Regions from separate parts of the Granulicella aggregans genome, predicted to be linked through region 1. Evidence: riboswitches for the same ligand, from Rfam matches in the RefSeq annotation. Region 1 holds a riboswitch; the other holds the start of a gene.
What was found. Region 1 has a riboswitch for cobalamin ahead of metE (5-methyltetrahydropteroyltriglutamate--homocysteine S-methyltransferase). Riboswitches for the same ligand answer to the same signal wherever they lie in the genome.
Positions count from the first base shown of each region.

Region 2: another riboswitch for cobalamin. It lies ahead of OHL18_RS14685 (ribonucleoside-diphosphate reductase subunit alpha); the one in region 1 lies ahead of metE (5-methyltetrahydropteroyltriglutamate--homocysteine S-methyltransferase).

Region 1 covers NZ_JAGSYE010000004.1:246,064-255,464, forward strand. The annotation lists gene OHL18_RS20525 (hypothetical protein) at 1-271, opposite strand, end outside; gene pabB (aminodeoxychorismate synthase component I) at 549-2,507, opposite strand; gene metE (5-methyltetrahydropteroyltriglutamate--homocysteine S-methyltransferase) at 2,682-4,961, opposite strand; cobalamin riboswitch at 5,105-5,305, opposite strand; gene OHL18_RS20540 (phosphocholine-specific phospholipase C) at 5,355-7,883, opposite strand; gene OHL18_RS20545 (hypothetical protein) at 8,032-9,401, opposite strand, start outside.
Region 2 covers NZ_JAGSYE010000002.1:1,258,082-1,267,482, forward strand. The annotation lists gene OHL18_RS14685 (ribonucleoside-diphosphate reductase subunit alpha) at 1-1,414, opposite strand, end outside; cobalamin riboswitch at 1,516-1,710, opposite strand; gene rbsK (ribokinase) at 1,795-2,715, opposite strand; gene OHL18_RS14695 (GRP family sugar transporter) at 2,725-3,723, opposite strand; gene OHL18_RS14700 (NUDIX domain-containing protein) at 3,795-4,301, opposite strand; gene OHL18_RS14705 (glycosyl hydrolase family 8) at 4,375-5,868, opposite strand; gene OHL18_RS14710 (ligand-binding sensor domain-containing diguanylate cyclase) at 5,982-8,888, opposite strand.

The DNA.
Region 1 (9,401 bases):
TCACAAGGCTATCCCTGGCGGCTTCAACGATCTCGACCGAGATGACATCAGCGTCGTTGACCGTAGAGCCCAGCCGGCTCTCAATGTCTCCGTTGCCGATCTGGTTGACCGACCCAGCCTGATCGGTATCGAGCAATGTGTCTTCGGTGATCACGTTGACGGATTGTTGTAGCGAGGAGATCTTCAGCCTTATGTCTTCACGCAAGGAGATGGAGGATTGGATCTCGAAGTCATGCCACAGCGGCTCAAACCCCGCCTGCCCGATCTCCACGCGATAGAGGCCGAACGGCAGATGCTGTGATGGTATTGGCGTAGTGATTGCTTTTACTCACGATGCGAATAGGTGCCTTCACTGCGACTCCGCCGGGCCGGTAATCGTGAGCTGCAATTCGCCTTGATTGGCTTGCCCAAAGGCTGTCGCGGAAAGACCTAAAAGGAAGTAGAAGGCCGCTTTCATCGCGAGAGCCACCTCGATTGGGTCACAGCTTTCCACAGGGTCTGAAGCTGTGAGTTGCCGCCTCACCTTTATATATCTCACGGCCCGCTCTTCAATGACCGGCGAGATGCGGGATCTGCTTTTGCCAGACTACGACTCCATCGACACGCTCGATCGAGGAGACAGAGCGAACTCCCCGCAGCGAATTACACAGGAAGATCTCGTCGGCGATCTCTAGATCCTGGAGCTGCAGCAATCCCTCTTCAACACCAGGGAGGTCTTTGAGTAATTGCCTGCGTTTGATGCCGGGAAGGACTCCGCAATCGAGGGAGGGTGTGATCCATTTGTTGCCTCTACGTAGGAAGAGATTGCTGATGGCTCCCTCTGTCAGGCACTCCTCTTCGTTGAGGAAGAGAAGTTCATCGAACCCGTTCTTCCGTGCCTCCGCGAGAGGGCCATCATAAAGACCTCGGTTCGTGGTCTTGTGACGCAGAAACACGTCGGTTGAGCGCGTCCGTTCCGTTGCCACGAGCAGTCGGCCGCGCCATGGAGCGTGGCTCAACGGAGTGGCATCGATCTCCCAATCTCCATTCCCGTCGAGTTCGATTCGTACCCGGCTTTCGACGCTTCCACAGCTCTCAGCAGCTACCGCCAACTCGGTCCGCAGTTGAGTTCTGTCGTATTCGATGCCAAAGTATCTGGCTGAACTGGAAAGCCTCTCCATATGAAGCGCGAGAAGTGGAATGCCGGCGTCGCAACGCATGGTTTCGATCAGGGAGAAGGGTGGCTGCCGCCTGGTGAGAAACGCAGCCTTCAAATTGCATTCCTCGAACTCTTCTTCAGCTTTGGAGCCGGCAGTAATTCCACCTCCGACACCCATCGTCAACTGATCGCCTCGAAGCTTCAAGGAGCGGATCGCGACGTTGAAACAGGATTCGCCCCTTGGACCGAAGTATCCGATCGCCCCGGTGTAAACCCCGCGAGGTTGGCGCTCCAACTCGTGGATGATCTCCATGGCCCGCCGCTTCGGCGCTCCCGTTATCGAGCCGGATGGGAACATGGTTGCGAAGATCTGCGAAGGCGAGACGTCGTCGCGAAGCACTCCCGAGCAGGTAGAGGTCATCTGAAGCAGCGTCTTGTAACGCTCGACGTGGAAGAGCTTGTCGACTTTGACCGATCCGTACTGGCAGATGCGGCCCAGGTCGTTGCGGAGCAGGTCCACGATCATCACATGCTCGCTGCGATTCTTCTCATCCGTTCGCAGATGAAGCACCGCAGCTTCATCCTCTTTGAGATCGCGACCTCGCCGCCATGTTCCCTTCATCGGACGAACTTCGATGCGACCGCGATGGGTGCGAAAGAAGAGCTCTGGTGAGAAGGAGAGAACAGGGCCATCAGGCTCGTTGAGGAAGGCGGCGAAGGGAACAGGCTGCTGCTTCAGCAGAGTTTTGTAGAGAGCGAGTGGTTCAGATGCGGTGCAGCCCCGCACGTTGTCCGTGAAGTTAATCTGATAGGTGTCGCCTTCCTGCAGGTAATGATGGATCTTTTGAATGGCCGCGTCGTAGTCCTTTCTGGCAATGGTCAAGCCACCTGTAAGGATGTCGGCCTGATCCTGCTGGACACTGGCAATGCTCTTGGCGGCCGGGAGTGCGCCTCTGATAACGCCGCTTGAGTGATCAAATTCAATCGGGGCGCTGAAGACTCCCAGACGCGCGATCGGCTCTTGTCGCGCAAGAGCCGCATCTTGCTTTGGAGGCAGCCCGACGAAATGTTCGCCACACTCATAGCTGAACCAGCCCGCCACAAAGAGGCCGTCGGCCAGATGATGCTCAAGGTCCGCGAAGAGCCTATCGAGATCGTGGACGGTCCATGCGATCAGCTCCGAGGTTGGTTCCAGGAAGAGCAGACTCTTGTCAAAGTCTCCGTCCGGCTTCGCCGTCTCGAGGAGCACCGACCCGATGGTTTGCGCTGCGAGTTGGCGAAAGCTCGCTGGGAGAGCATGCCATGCGGGTGAACGGCCGGCGGACTCTCGCTGCAGAGATTCCTCCAGCAATGCGTTAGCACTTCCCACTTGGCTCTTCGACCTCAATCCCATTGAACTTCGTGCATCACGCGAATGGCTTTCGACGCAAGGTTCAGATTCTTAAAGAATAAATCCACCATCCTGCTCAGGAATGAGACCGCGTTCCTGAGTCAAAGAAATGGTCAGTGACCCCGTACGGGAGCCACTGACCTTTGGAGATAGCTATACCCCGACGCTGGATGCACGCAACTGCGCTGCAGCGTGGCACATGTTGGTGAGGGCAGCTACTGTCTCTGGCCATGTTCTGGTCTTCAAACCACAATCCGGATTCACCCAAATCTGTTCCGGTTTGAGGACCTGAAGTGCAAGGTCAAGCAGCTTCTTCATCTCGCTTGTATCGGGCACGCGGGGCGAGTGAATGTCATACACCCCAGGTCCGATTTCGTTTGGGTAACCATGAGCGCGGAAGGCCTCGAGCAACTCCATCTGCGAGCGCGCCGTCTCCATCGAGATGACATCAGCATCCAGGGCCGCGATCGCCGGCAGAATGTCGTCGAACTCGCAGTAGCACATATGCGTATGAATCTGCGTTCCATTGCAGACGCTGCTGGTGGCCAGCCTGAAGGCCATCACGGCCCATTCAAGATAGGCGTGCCAGTTGGCACGGCGAAGCGGCAGGCCTTCGCGCAGCGCCGGTTCATCTACCTGGATGATGCGAATGCCCGCAGCCTCGAGATCGCGAACCTCGTCGCGAAGTGCGAGAGCAATCTGCCAGGCCGTGTCCTTACGCGGGATATCGTTCCGGACAAACGACCATTGCAGAATGGTGATTGGGCCGGTGAGCATGCCCTTCATCGGACGGCTCGTCAGCGATCGCGCATACTCGGTCCACTTCACCGTCATCGACCGCGGACGCGCCACGTCGCCATAGATCACGGGCGGCTTCACGCAGCGCGAGCCGTAGCTCTGAACCCAGCCGTTTTCCGTGAAGGCAAAGCCGTCGAGGAACTCCGCGAAGTATTCGACCATGTCGTTGCGCTCGAACTCTCCGTGTACCAATACATCCAGACCGATTGTTTCCTGCTGACGAATGCAGTCCTCAATCGAAGAGCGGAGGTAGGCTTCGTACTGCTCGGTTGTCTCGTGCCCATGCTTGTGTGCGGCACGATGCTTGCGCACCTCAGCGGTCTGAGGAAACGAGCCGATCGTCGTTGTCGGGAAGAGTGGAAGACCCAGCTCCGCTCGCTGAATCTGAGTCCGGTCTGCATAGACGGCAGCGCGGGCAAAGTCCTTTGCTTCAAGAGAAGCAATTTGCGAACGAACCTTGGGATTGACAGTCGTTTCGGCTGCCTCGCGGTCGGCGATGGCCTCGGCATTGGCAGCAATTGCGTGGGTGTCGAAGCTTCCCAGCGCAACGATCTCGCTGAGCTTCTCTTCTGCGAAGCGCAGCCATCCCGCGAGACGCTTGGGTAGCTTGCTTTCGCTGCGAAGGTCGTGAGGCACATGGAGGAGCGAGGAAGAGGGCGCGACGATCACGCGGTCTTCGCCGAGAAGCGCAACCGCCGCCAACAGGGAGGATGTCGCATGGACGAAGTTCGTCAACCATACATTGCGGCCTTCGACGCAACCGACACTCAGCACTTGTTTGGGCTTGAGAGATTCGGCGACAGTTTGCAGCTGTTCCGGCGCGCGAACCAGATCGATGTGGATACCAGCCGTTCCGAGTTCCACGGCGAGTGGAAGATTGCTTCCAATCGCATCGAAGTAGGTGGTCAACATCAGCTTGATCGGCGTCTCCGTCAAAGCGGCATAGGCCGTCCGAAAAGCGTCTGCCGCGCCCTCGGGAAGATCCGTTGCTAGTATCGGCTCATCGATCTGCACCCATGCGACGTCTTCTGCCGCCAGTTGTGCGAATACTTCGCGATAGGCCGAGATGACACGGGGAAGCAGAGTCAGAGGGGCAAATCCGCGAACGCCTTTCCCGAGCAACAACAAGGTGAGAGGCCCGATGATGACTGGCCGCGTCTCGATGCCGAGCTCGCGAGCTTCGCGCAATTCAGCGACCAGTTTGGAGGGGTCGACCGTGAAGGCGAGACCTTCAGACCACTCCGGCACCAGGTAGTGGTAGTTAGTGTCGAACCACTTGGTCATTTCCATGGCGGTCTGCTCGCGGCTGTTGCGTGCCATTGCGAAGTAGCGGTCGAGCGTGACCGGGCCAGCACCAAAGCGTTCAGGCGTGGCCCCGATCAATACGAGCGCATCGAGCACATGGTCATAGAGCGAGAAGTCGTTGGAAGGGACGAAGTCGATGCCGGCGGCCTTTTGAAGGCACCAGTGTTCGGCGCGCAGCGTTCTGGCAACGTTCAGAAGGTCCTCTGCGGTTCGCTTGCCGCTCCAGTAGCCTTCCAGGGCAAACTTCAGTTCGCGTTCGCGCCCCATGCGCGGAAAGCCCAGGTTCGCCGTTTTAAGTTTTGATGGATATGTCGATTCCGGTATAGCCATAGCTTGGTTCTCTCCTAAGACTTGAGAACCACCCATGCGCAGGCAGATCATCCACGCTTGCGCGCGGAGATTGCATTGGTCACCGGTCCAATCCACGAGAACGGTATCCTCAAGCGCACCCAGGGTGAGCGGATCAGCGCTTCCATGGTGGTGGCGGCAGGCACGGTATTCGGACTCTGGGCGACCTACTATGTTGCGGCTTCCCATCTCAAGAGAGACAGTGCCCGGCTCGCGCCATGCAACCTTTCGTTCCCATCACCGCTGCGGGACAGCGCCGGATTTGCACCGGCTTCCCGTTTAACAAGCTGTCCGTAGACAGCCTGACCTGCACTTCACGATTCTACTTCAAGCCCAGTGGCGTCGAAGCCCGCGGAGAGATAGAGTCTGGAGGAATCAGGCCTCGAGTGTGCCGCCCATGAGCGGATCGCTGAACGTGGGCTTCCCGGTCTCGACACGCCCTGCATAACGCGCCTCTGCACTCGAACCCACAGCCTTAACGGTGAAGTCATACCAGCCGTGGGTGCGCTTCAGATCGAGCACAGCAGTGAAATCCTGGCCTGGATGAAGGTCTCTTGCGATGGGTGCAGCCTTGTACGAGTTGTCTTCGATCGTGACGCTTATCTTCTTCTCGAACCTGTTCTTCAAACGAATCTGCAGGTTTCCTGTGGGCGCCCTTCGATTCAGCTCAAGCTCTGCCTTGGATTCCAAAATCGGCGGTGTAGGGCGGCCTTGGAAAGAGCGGTAGAAGCCATTGGCGCTGACGACCTCGATCGAATAGCCAGTATCGCCGAAGTGCGATAGCGGAATCTGCGTCTTCAGCGTGTCGCCCGCCTTGACCGCATAGCTCGAGGAGATCATGCGTCCAGAGGGATGGGAGTCTTTCAGGTTGCGAAGGTAGACGTTGAATGGAGCTCCGGCCGACCGGCTGCCATGGACCTCGGTTGCGGCGGTCAAGCGAAGTTCGAAGTGCTTGTTGTCTGCGGTCAGATTCCCTTCCGCGTAGAGCTCATAGGGGAGAGCGCATGCAGGCCGGATACCCTTCTCCTGCTTCGCCAGGAAGCTGGATTGAAGAGGGGCGCGATTGATCTCTTCGATCTGCTCCGATGTGAGCTTCTGGAAGTTTGACGGAACCTCCTTGAAGCGCGCCTTCTCGATGCTGACGACGAACTTGTCCCGGTCGAGCGACTCCATGGAGGGCTCGTTGGGATCGTAGGGACGGAACGCGGAAGTGAGATCGCCTGAGACGGTGCGGCGCCACGCGCTGACATTGTCTTCGCGCACTTTCTTGCCAAACTTCGATTCGACGAAACCTTCAAGAAAGGTAAGGACCGAGGTGTGGTCAAACACCTGTGAGTTGACCCATCCGCCGCGACTCCAGGGCGAGGCGATGATCATCGGTACACGGAAGCCCATGCCGATGGGGCCGGAGCGGGCGTCGGCATCTTCCACTCCCATACGCAACTCATCTTCTTTGTAGGTGTACTCAAGACCGGTGTCGATTCCCGATGAAGCGCCGCCGGTTTGCGGGCGCTTCGGGTCGGCGGCGACGAACGACGGCGCGTGATCGAAGTAGCCGTCATTCTCATCGTAGGTCAGGATGAAGATGGTCTTCTTCCATACCTCGGGATTGCTGGTGAGGATGTCCATCACCTCGGAGACATACCAAGCGCCAAACCAAGGCGAACTTGGATGGTCGGAGAACCTCTCGGAGGCCGTGAGCCATGAGACGGCTGGCAGCTTGTCCTCGTTGACGTCCTTGCGGAATTTATAGAGAACGTCCCCTTTGGGAACCTCCATGCTGCGAGGTTGACCCTGTTCCTCGTATGGCAGAGAGTGCAGGGTCTGGTAGTCCGGGTCCGCCGCGTTGGTTACAAAAGCCGCGTTGTGCAGGGCCTTCTGGTGATCGGAGAGCTGCTGGTAGCGCGCCTCGCCCGCTCCGGCAAGCGTCGACTGGATGGCATCGGCGCGACTCCGCATCTCCTGGAGTTCCTTGGCGAGCTTTGCCGCCGCCGCGTGATCTTTCTGTTCGGCGAGCCTCTTCTCGAGCTTCGCGGTACGGGCTGATATCTCACTGAGTTCCTGTTTCGCGGCCAGGACAAAACCCGGGTACGCCTCAACGTTATATGCGGAGAAACATTCGAGCACGTTGTCGCCGAAGTTGGAGAGCCACGCGTCATGTTCCCCTGATAGTCCCGAACGAGTGAGCTCGTTCTGATAGGACTTCCAGGTGATTCCGGCCTCTTCCAGCCGCTCAGGAAAGGTCTTCCAAGTCATGCCGCCGTCATCGATCTGTTCGTTGCGTATATGGACCTTCGCGTCCACACTCTGGTGTTCACGAATCGTGCCGGTCCACAGGTAACTGCGGTTAGGCGAGGTGCTGGTCATCACGGAACAGTAGTTCTGATCGCAGAGGGTAAAGGCGTCTGCGAGTGCGTAGTAAAAGGGCAGGTCCTCGCGGGTGTAGTGACCCATCGTCAGGGGCAGGGGCGCATACTCCTTTTCGCCGGAACGCTTCGCGTCCAACCAACCGTCATGGAGGCCTTCGTTCCAGGCGTCGACCTGGCTCTCACGAGAGTGGGGAAGCGACCCCATCCAGGTGATGCGGGTGTCTTTGATGTCGAGCCGCCATGGAGCGAAAGAGTTCCCCGCCGCATCCGTCTGCACGAAGACGGAGTTGCCATTCTGCTGGCGCAGAGCGCGCGGGTCATTGAATCCCCGGACTCCGCGCATGGTGCCGAAGGCATGGTCGAAGGAACGGTTCTCCTGCATCAGGATCACGACGTGCTCTGCGTCGAGGAACGTCGAGCCCGGTGCCGCTTCAATCGCGTAGGCCTTTTGCACGGTCTCGGTGAAGAGGCCGCCTAGACCGGCGGCACCGGTCACCAGGGTCGCAAGTTTGAGAAAGTCGCGTCGTGTTTGCATAGGGATTACCTCCCAGAGTAGTTGCCAAAGACCGCGCCTGGCGGGTTGCGCCATCCGCCGCCTGGCGTTTTACGATGGGATTGTTGGTCTTTTTACAGTGGCACCGAAAATACCGCAAGGCGACGCCCGTTCAAGGCGATTTCTCTCGTCACGGATGCAGATGGACGGCGACGACTTGTGCCGGCCCAGCGCTCTCGCCCAGAGTATCGGACTCAAGCAGCATCTCGAAGTGGGGCAGAGTGCCGTTTGGCTTGCGGATCTTGGTAAGGATGGGGAGGAGACGATCGTCATCCATCGCAAGATCGACGGCCGCCTCGGTCCCGACCATCGACAGCCCTTCCAAAAGCAACACATTTCCTGTGCCACTTAGGTTCGGCAGGAAGGCGATGACGGAGAAAGCTTTCGTCTTCGTCGACGGCGTGTAGGAGCTGTAAACCGGCGACTCGCCCGAGGCGGGATGCTGGTTGAGGAAGACGGAGTGCGTCTCCGGGTTGTCGATGCTGAAGACGAAGTCCATGTGGTTCTCAAAGAGCTCCACCCAGGGCACCGCCTCCTGGGCGCCGATCATGATGGCGTTTCCTGTCTTGAAGTCGTTCAGGTGCATGTCGCGGCTGTAGCGGACGAGAGTGCGTTCTGGAAAAGCTTCGGGCAGGCGCAGTAGATGCGTGAGCGCGTTAGCGTCCACGGTAGAGGTGTACCTGCGATGCAGGAGGAAGCGCGCGAAGTCCGGGTCTACATGCTGGACGTATGGCATCTGTGCGCTTACGTCGTCGTTGAGGTAGTCGTGCAGCGAGACATGACGCCTGGCGACCGCATGGAAGAGAACGAGGCCGGAGTCTCCGAGGACGATGCTGGTGGGCTGGTCGTCGGTAAAGAGCTGCCCCCACAGAATGTGATGGCGCTTGCTCGGGAAATGGGAGCGAAGATGAATACCCAGGAAGACAACAAGGGCAATGCAAAGCAGAGCCAGCAGACCGGTGATGACGCGGTGACGCAAGAGTTCGCTGGCTATGCGCCTCGGGGCCTCCGGGTTGGGGGCGAAGTTCTCCGATCGAGACGGCGGCGGCTGACGATCGACCTCAGACCTGCCTGCGACGAGAGCAGATGGGGCAAGCAGGGACGATTCGGGCGCCGTGATCGCGCTGGCTGGCTGGGCGTGGGATGAAGTCGCGAGAAGCTCGCCTCCGCCGTACTCCGAACGGGGAACAAAAACCGGCGTGTAGCCACCTCGCGGAATGATGAGGAGCAGCGGCTCCTGCTGTCCTGCGGAGCGGAAGAACTGCTCCAGGCGGCGGCGCAGACGCAATGCGTGGGAGCGAACGATCGTGTCGGCGGCGGAGTCGTAGTCGCGCTCACGGCCGAAGACCTCGACGCCGATGTGCTGCTCGCTGAGCAGGTCTCCGCGGCCTTCGAAGGTCGCGGTACAGATATAGAGGAGAAACTTCGCGAGCTGCGGTGAACGGGTGAACTCCGGGGTGGCGAGTATTCGCTGAACAAGCTGTGCCCGCGGGTCTTCGT
Region 2 (9,401 bases), on a different contig from region 1:
CATGCGTGCGGCGGCGGTCGTCGCCCGTGTTCTTCCGCAGGTCGAGGAACTCTTCCACATCGATGTGCCACGTCTCGAGATAGCCGCAGACAGCGCCCTTGCGCTTGCCGCCCTGGTTCACCGCAATCGCCGTATCGTTCGCCACCTTCAGGAACGGTACGACTCCCTGCGACTGCCCATTGGTCCCCTTGATGTGCGATCCCAGCCCACGCACACCGCTCCAGTCATTGCCCAGTCCGCCCGCATACTTCGATAGGAGCGCGTTGTCCTTGATCGCCTTGAAGATCCCGGCCAGGTCGTCATCGATCGTCGTCAGGAAGCAGGACGAGAGCTGCGGCCGCAGCGTTCCCGCGTTGAACAGCGTCGGCGTCGAGCACATGAAGTCGAACTTCGAGATCAGGTCATAGAACTCAATCGCACGTGCCTCGCGATCGATCTCCCTTATCGCCAATCCCATCGCTACGCGCATGAAGAACGCTTGCGGCAGCTCGAACCGAACGCCATCGTGGTGCAGGAAGTAGCGGTCGTACAGCGTCTGCAGACCCAGCAACTGGAAGTTACCATCGCGCTCCGGCTTCAGTGCCGCCGTAATCTTATCCAGATCAAACGTGCGCAGCTCCTTGTCCACCAGCTCCAGCTCGATCGCCCGGTTCAGGTATGCGGGGAAGTACGTCGCGTAGTCGATCGTTACTGCCTCGCGCATCCGTCGAACTTCGCCTGGAAGTACGAAGGCCAGCGCCTCCTCGCGCAGAATGTTGATCAGCAGCCGCGCGCTCACAATCGCGTAGTTCGGCTCCTGCTCGATCAGCGTCCGTGCCGCCAGCGTCTGCGCCAGCCCCACCTCGTGCTCCAGCACGCCGTCGTACAGGTTTCGCTTCACCTCCGCCATCACCGCGTCGTCCGAGACGCCATCGAGGCCCGCGCAAGCGATCCGCACCTCGCGTCGTAACCGCGTCTCGTCCAGCGGCGAAGTCGTCCCGTCCGCATGGCGCACCGTGATCCCCGACACCACAGGTGCAGCCACAGCAGCCTTCCGCAACTGTGCCCGCTCCGCGCGATAGAGCACGTACGCCCGCGCCACCTTGTGCTCGCCCGAGCGCATCAGCGCCAGCTCCACCTGGTCCTGAATGTCTTCAATATGCAGCGCCCGCGACTGGTCCGTCCGCCCGCTCAAAGACTCGACGATCTGCATCGTCAGCTCTTCCACCAGGTCGTGGATCCGCCGCGACGACGTCGCTCCCGTCCCCTCCACCGCGATGAACGCCTTCGTAATCGCAACCGAGATCTTGCTCGCATCGAACGCCGAGAGCGCTCCGCTGCGGCGGATCACTTTGAAGTCAACGCCGGTATGAATCGACGAAACAGGGATGTGGCTGGTGGTGGAATCAATCTCTGGAAGTACAGATGCGGCCATGGGGAGTCTCCTTGGCCTGCGAAGTGTTGCGAAGAAACAGAGCCCACGCCGGAAGACTCCGAGCGAGGAACACTCTGCCACCTCGCCTCCCCTCGGAGGCGCTAGCGAATGTTTCCAAGGCAGGTCTTCGGACTCTGCAGGCTCATCCCTACTCACCGGACTTCCCAGGTCTCTCAACCCAGTGTCATCGTCGGCTTTCGTACCTGCTTACCGCTGCGGGGCAGTTCCGGATTCCCACCGGATTCCCTTTTCACCCTCAGCATCGCTGCTGAGAGACCGTGGAATAAATCGACTATATAGCGTTTTCATGAAATAGCAACACTACAGAATGTGGATATCGCGCATTATCTGCCGAATTGCACCTTCCACGCACATACCGCCTACCTAGGAAGCCCACCCAGCAATCCGTTGACCTCTTCGAGCGTCGCCATGGAAGGCTGCGCACCACGCCGCGTCACCGACACCGCTGCTGCAGCAGCAGCAAACCGCCCACTCTCCGCCGGCGTCTTGCCCGAAACCAGCGCCATCGCAAACGCCCCGTTGAACGCGTCCCCCGCCGCAGTCGTATCCACCGCCTTCACCCGGTAGGCCGGATACAGTTCCAACCGCCCATCCGCTCCGATCAGCGCGAAACCCTCCGCTCCACGCTTCAGCAAGACATTCCCCACACCCATCTTCATCAACCTGTGCGCCACCGCCTCCGCGTCCTCTGAGCCCGCACCCGCAAAGAACGCCGCCTCACTCTCATTCGGCGTAAACCACGTCACCAGCTTCAGCAACGACTCCGGCAGCTCCCGCGCCGGTGCCGGATCAAGGATGAACGCGACCTCCGCATCCCGGCAGATCTCCCCCAGCCGCTCCACCGTCTCCAGCGGAATCTCCAACTGCGCCAGCACCGCCCCTGCCGACCGGATCGTCTCCACATGCTCGTCCAGATCCTCAGGCCGCAGAGTCCCGTTCGCTCCCGGAACCACCACGATGCAGTTTTCGCCACTCGCCGCCACCACAATCGCTGCGACACCGGAGCTCCCCGCCACGCTCTTCACCCCGGAAGCATCGACACCCGCGCCTTCAAGACTCGCTCGCAGCTCCGTCGCAAACGCGTCCTCACCCACGCGCCCAATCATCTTGACCGGATAGCCCAGCCGCCCCACCGCCACCGCTTGGTTCGCACCCTTGCCGCCCGGATGGGTCGCAAATCCGTCGCCGGAGATCGTCTCCCCAGCCAACGGAATTCGCTTCGCCGTCGTCACCAGGTCCATGTTGATACTGCCCACCACTACGATCGACTTCCGCTCCATCCATCCCCCTCATCCGCGATGAAACAACGGCGCCAAAGCTACCAGCGCCAGCCCACACACAAACAGCACAAACATCCACCCAAGGTAGGTCTTCGCCTTCGCCGGAGCCCCTGCAAACTCCCGCCACACAAAAACGCCCCAACAGGCCGAAACCATCGTCGCGCCCTGCCCAATCGAGTACGATACCGCCGGCCCCACCACCTGCGCCCTCGAAGCCACAAAATTGAGAACCGCGCCCGTACACCAGATCCCGCCACCCAGCACACCCGCCATATGCCAGCCCGCGCGCGCCGACCAGAACTCTTTCATCGCCACCGGCACCTTGCCATCCAGAGGCTTTCGCATTAGCACCAAGTTCACCGGAACCGCGCAGATCGCCACGCCTATCGCGAAGAAGAAGCACGTCGCATAAGGCCCCGGCCCACGCACCCCAGACATCGCCTTCGACACCAGAGGAAAGAAGCTCCCCATCAGCACGCCGCTGATCAGGCTGATCACCACGCCACGCGTACTCAGCGACGCCCGCGTCGCCTCACGCAGCCGGTAAGCAATCGCATCGCAGACGATCGCTCCGACCACCAGAGCGACGCCAACAAAGAGCATCCACGGATTCCCGTTCGGCGACATCACATAGCTGCTCACCGCGCCGATGACCAACGCCAGCCCAATGCCCACCGGAAACGCCACCGCCAGCCCCGCAATATCGATCGCCGCCACCAACAGCAGGTTGGCCACGTTGAAGACCGCGCCGCCAGCCATCGCCCACAGCATTGAATCGACACCACACCCCGCAACATCCTTCACAAAAGAACTACCCGTCGACCCGATGCTCCCCAGCGTCAGTCCCCACGCCACGCTTGCGAGCAGTAGCCCGCCCACATAGTCCCAGTAAAACAACTGGAATCTGTATCCCGGGCAAAGCTTCAGCGTATTCGCCCACGAACCCCAGCAAAGCATCGTGGCGACCATGAAGGTCAGCGCCACCCCATAAGTCTCTGGTTGATACAAACCTGCAACCTCCGCCCAAAGCGATAGGTAACAAGATAGCAATCAAACACCTTTGCCCGCGCGTCTTGTGTTCAGATTCCCCGCAGCAGCAGTGCCTCCAGCGCATCCACCAGGGGAACCTGCTCCGGCCGGATCGATTCACGCGCGGCCGTAAGCCCGAACCACGCACCCCGGTCCACCTCCGGAATCTCGATGATCTTTCCTGACCGCGGCGGCCACTCGAGCTCGCAGGTATTGCTGGTCAGCTTCGCGGGATCACAGTTGCCTTTGAACGCCCATCCTGTCACCACCTTGCCACTCTTCTGCGTCACGGAGCCGAGTTCGACAAACGGGCCCTTCGCCACGAAACCGGTCTCTTCGTTGAACTCCCGCAGGGCCGCGTCCAGAGGAGTCTCCCCGACTTCATACCGGCCCTTGGGGATCGTCCATGCGCCCTTGTCCCGCTTCGCCCAGATCGGGCCGCCTGGGTGCGCTAGAAACACCTCCACCCCGCCAGCTCGCTTGCGATACATCAGCAGCCCCGCGCTCTGCCTCACGGTCTTCGCCGCCTGCTTTACCGCTTTGACACTCTTCGCCATCGCACGAGTATGACGTACCCAATGCAAACGGACTGTGAATACCTCGCCAAGCCGTGATCCTGTTGCCCCAGAGTTACCGCCCCTCCACAATCCGAAACTCCCCACTACAGTGCAGCAGACTCATAAGGTAAAGCATCCCGTCGAAGTATCTCTGCTCCCCCGCCGGAATCGGCGTCCGCCAAAGCTCCTCCACAAACGCCTTCTCATTCGCTCCCCGCGTGGCCGCCAGTCCACCGACGGTCGTCGCCGCCACCATGCCCGTCGAGTGCCGCGTCGAAAGCGGCTTCCCTGCCAGCGTGTACTGGTCGGCAAACGTGCCGATCCCCTGTCCGGCCAAGAAGCTCTGAATACGGTCGCTCAATACTACCTCGCCTGCATCCTTGCGCCACCAGCTATAGTCCACGGACCAGTTGCTCACCGTTCGCCAGGAGTCGTAGCTGAACGGCATCTCACCGCCATTCCAGTCCGGCATCGATGTCATATCGAAGTTGTTCCGCTCCGGCGACAGCCCCGTTTTCGGCCCCGTCACCCTCTTGAACAGCTCCCGGCTCACGTCCGCCGCCTTCGCCCAATACTCGCGGTCCTCTTTTGGCCCCCAACGCGCAAACAGCTCATAAAACGCGGGCAGATGATAGGACGCGTCCGTGAACCCGTGCCCCACATCCGGCACAAACCGCACCATCGAGTGCTCCTCTTCAAGCATCGGCCCCGCGGTCACCGTATATGCCGCGTTGCTCGGACGCGCGGGCGGCGGGGGCGGGGGCGTCTTCCCCTGCGCTCTCAACTCATCCGCCAGCTTTGCCTCGGCGCGTAGCTTATCCGTCTTATTCGGGCTATGGAACTTGGACTCGTCATACACGAACGGCGGGTCTTCTGGATGAATCCGGAACGGTCCCGTTCCAGTCAGCACCGGATGATGCCGCATCCCGCGCAGAATCTTCTCAGCCTGCGCCTGGTAGTCGTAGAGTCCCTTTCCATTGCCCCACCGCCGTGCCGCGAACAGCAGCGCCATGGCGTAGTACTCCTCGCCATCCGGAGCAGGCCCGGTCGCCCTCGGAGTTCCGTCGGTATACATCGACCACGCAAAGTAGCCCACGTTCGGATTCTTCGGATCGGTGATCAGCATGTAGGTGTTCGACCAGTTCCACAGCGCGTCGAACTCGCGCTTCTTATCCATCTGTACGGCGATCATCATGCCGTAGCTCATGCCCTCGGTACGCGCGTCGTTGTTGGCCCAATCCGTCACATAAGCCAGCGGCCCATTCGCGTTCGCTCCCGTCTCGAAGTAGACCCGCTCCCACTGGCCATCGCCATGAAAGAGCTGTTGAAATGCCCCATCGATCTTCGCCCTGATCTCCTCCGGCGACTTGCCCTCTTCGGCAAAGAGGTTCCTGTACCGGCCCGTAGCGAAGGCCCCCGCCCCGTCGCCCGGCATTCGTGGAATCACGCCTTCCGGAGCATTCACATGGGGTGCCCGCGAAGCATCCTGACCCGCTGCACCGGCACCCGCGCAGCAACTGCTGAGCGCCAGGACCGCCGGCGCGATTTCTCTGAAAAATCGATTCATGACTGATCTTTTCGTGATTTTCAAACACGAACACTATACCCCGCCTCGTGGGTTTCGGATGCACGGCCACCTGAAGATGCCTCGGGAAGTCCTCGCGCTCGCCAGCTTCGCCCTTAGACCCTCACCCCTGCATCGGTCACTGCGAACTCCACCCGGTTCCGCCCGTTTGCTTTGGCCTGATAAAGCGCTTGGTCCGCCGCGTGAATCAACGCCTCAAGGTCATCGCCCGCTCCCAGCCACGCCACCCCGAAGCTGCAAGTCACGTGCAGACTCGCCTCGCCGCACAGGAACGTCTTTTCTTCGATGATCTTCCGGATGCGCTCGATCAGGTGTACCGACTCGGCATCTCCCAGACCCGGGATGAGGATCAGAAACTCCTCCCCGCCATATCGGCCCAGCGAGTCGTAAGTCCGAATCGCCGAACGCAGCCTCTGTGTCACCTCGCGCAGCACCGAGTCTCCACACTGGTGCCCGTAGATATCGTTGATCCGCTTGAAGTGGTCGACATCGGCCATCACCGCCACCAGAGGCTGCTCCTCGCGCCGCGCCCGCTCTATCTCCTGCTGCAAGAGCGCGTGGATTGCTCCGCGATTCAGAATGCCGGTCAGCGAGTCTCGAGTCGCTTGCTCCATCAGCGCCGCGCGAGCATCCAGCAGCGACGCATTCTTCTCCTCAAGCTCACGCGTCCGCTCCTTCACTTGCCGCTCCAGGGCATGCCTGCGCGCGATCGCGATGCGGTTGCTCCAGCGCCACGCGGCGACGATCAGCAGCGCGCTCCCTATTCCGGCGAGGGCAAAGAACCATGCAGTGCGCCACCACGGCGGACTGATTACGAACTCCAGCACCTGCGGCTCTGAGACCCGGTGATTCGCCGCGTCTATCGCGGTCACCACCAGCCGATGCCGCCCATCCGGAACAAACGAGTAGCGGATATCGTGCTCCTCGGTCTCCTGCGGAGCGTCGTCAACCCCGCTCAACTGATACCTGTATCGGAGTTCCTGTCCCCGCGCAAAGTCAGGGGAGGCGACATGAAACACAAGCGGATAGTGGCCCCACTTCGCCGTACTGCGAACGCCCCGTTTCAATTCGAGCGCGCCCAGCTTCGCCTGGTTCAGCTCGAGTTCAAGAGGTTCTTTCGCAAAGAGCCTCTCCGGATGCAGCAGATGTGACAAGCCTCCACTCGTACCGATCCATACCGAACCGTCCGCATCGGCGAAGAAGGCCCCGGTATCGGTGTCGTTCCAGACCATGCCATCCTCTTCCCCGGCATGCCGCCACTCCGCGCCATTGAAGACATCCACACCCGAGTCCGTTCCAACCCACACCCAGCCGCGCCGGTCGGACGCCATAAGATACACATTGGCGGAAGCCAACATCGGCACCGATGCCTCGCTGACCTCCGTGGCCGTGTCCCCGTCGATGCGAATCTGCAACACCGACGGCGATGTTCCGGAGATCCAGAACGTGCCGCCCTTGCCCATCGCAATCTGGGTGTTGTATGCGGGCTTGTACGACGCTGGCATCTGGATATGGCTCCAGCGCTCCTTGGAAAGCCGGAAGATCCCTTCATCCGAGGTAAAGATCAGGTCGCCCGACGCGTCCTCTACCGCGCGGAAGAACCGCGTCGGGGGCACCGGTGGCAACCGCATCTCCCTTCTGCCGCCGCTTCTGTCCACCCAGAAGAGACCGCTTGCCGTCAGCACCCAGACCCGGTCATCTCGATCTACTAACACTTGATAGACATTTCGCTCGCCTGCGAGCAGCCTCGAACTCTTACGCTCTGAATCGAACTCGACGATGCTTCCGTCGTCGCTGCCAATCCATAGGTGATCGTCCGCAGTCTCCGCGATGCTCTGGACCCGACGCACATGAAGGTGTTTGCCCACGCGCTGCAGCTCCCGTCCCTGGGGAGTCGCCTCCATCCGTTCCAGATCCAGCTCCGTACCCAGCCACAGCCTTCCTCCCGCGCAGCGCATAATCGCCCAGATCAGGTTGCTCGCCAGCCCCTGCTCGGTCGTCCAGTTCTCCCACTGCTCGTATCCGACCCAGCGCTGCAGTCCCGCCTTGCCGCCGTCGAACCACAGCGACCCCTGCCGGTCGAAGATCATCGTCTGCACCAGCCCGCCGGGAAGCCCGTTCTGCTTGTTGAACACGGTCCAGCTTCCCTGGGTCCATCGCGCCAGCCCATCCGCCGTGTTGGTCAGAATCCGTCCCTGCGGGTCTTCAATGAGGCATGGCTTGCGTAGCTCCAGCACCGTCGCCGGGACGTCCTTGTCCTCGGACACGAACTGCGACTCCTGCTTGCCCAGCCGCACGATGTGATGATCTCCGCGCGCCCATACGTTCCCGCGACGGTCCTCCAGCACCGCCGACCATTCATCTGCCGGAACTCCCTCCGCCCGTCCCCACCGCTTCACCTCGCCGTGGCCCGTCTCACACAGCTCATCGTCGCAGCCCACCCACAGGTGACCTTCCCGGTCTGCGTAGGCGCCCTTGACCTTCGTCAGCATCGGATACCGGGCCAGCGTCGTCTCGTCATAAGCCTCCAAGATCTGCCACGAGACGCCGTTGTCCTGGGTGCGTGCCTGCATCAACCGGTGCTGGCTGATGAAGTAGACCTGGCTCGGATCTCCGGGCGTCGCCACAATCGGAGTCTGTAGATCGATCTTCAGGTTCTGGCCAGCCGGTCCCACACCGTGGACCCCTAACCGATCGCGATACAACAGCCGCTGCGGAGTGCTTACCCAAATCCGCCCAGCCAGATCCTGCGCGATTCCCTGAATCAGCGGCGAGGACGATCCCTCGACTGTCGGAACGAGTTCAAACCTTGACCCGTCGTAGCGGTAGAGTCCAAACTCCGTACACACCAGCAGGCTGCCATTACCCTCCTGAAGCATGCAGTTGAAGTTGAGGTTGCGCAGGCCGTCCCGCTGGGCAAAGTTCTGAAACGTAAAACGCTGGGCGACAGCAAGGGAAGAGTGCAGCAGCCACGGCAGTGTAAAGGCTGTGCAGAGCTGCACGTACAAGGAGATCTTAAAGAGCAGGCGGGCGACGCCCCCGAAGTTCCGCCGGGCCCCATCCGATCTACGCTCTCCGCCTCGTTGCACCCTGTAGCCGCCCTTCAATGAAACCCTCTCGAGACGATGTAGGCCATCTGGAGATCGGCAACCGATTTCGGCAGAACTCCCGGTCTGGACGGAGACTCGAGCAGCAAGGGAGGTGCCATCACACCTTCGAGCGGCCGGCGAAAGACCTGTCAACCCTCTATATCGGCGGCACAGCAAAATATTCCAACAGATTCCCTTTTTACATCCTCCGGAGAGATGGTGAGAAAGGGCCGAAATAGAGCGAAAGTCTTACTCCAGCGACGAAAGCCGCCTTGCAGATTGAGCACTTGCGGCAAGACTGAAGCCGTGCCCGTAAGCAACCCCGGGTCTTTCAACAAGATCGTAAAGAACGAGGGTCGCCTGCTTCGCTGTGCATCGCTGCGACGTTACTATGCTTTAGATTCGGAGGCCTTGGGAATGAGTCGT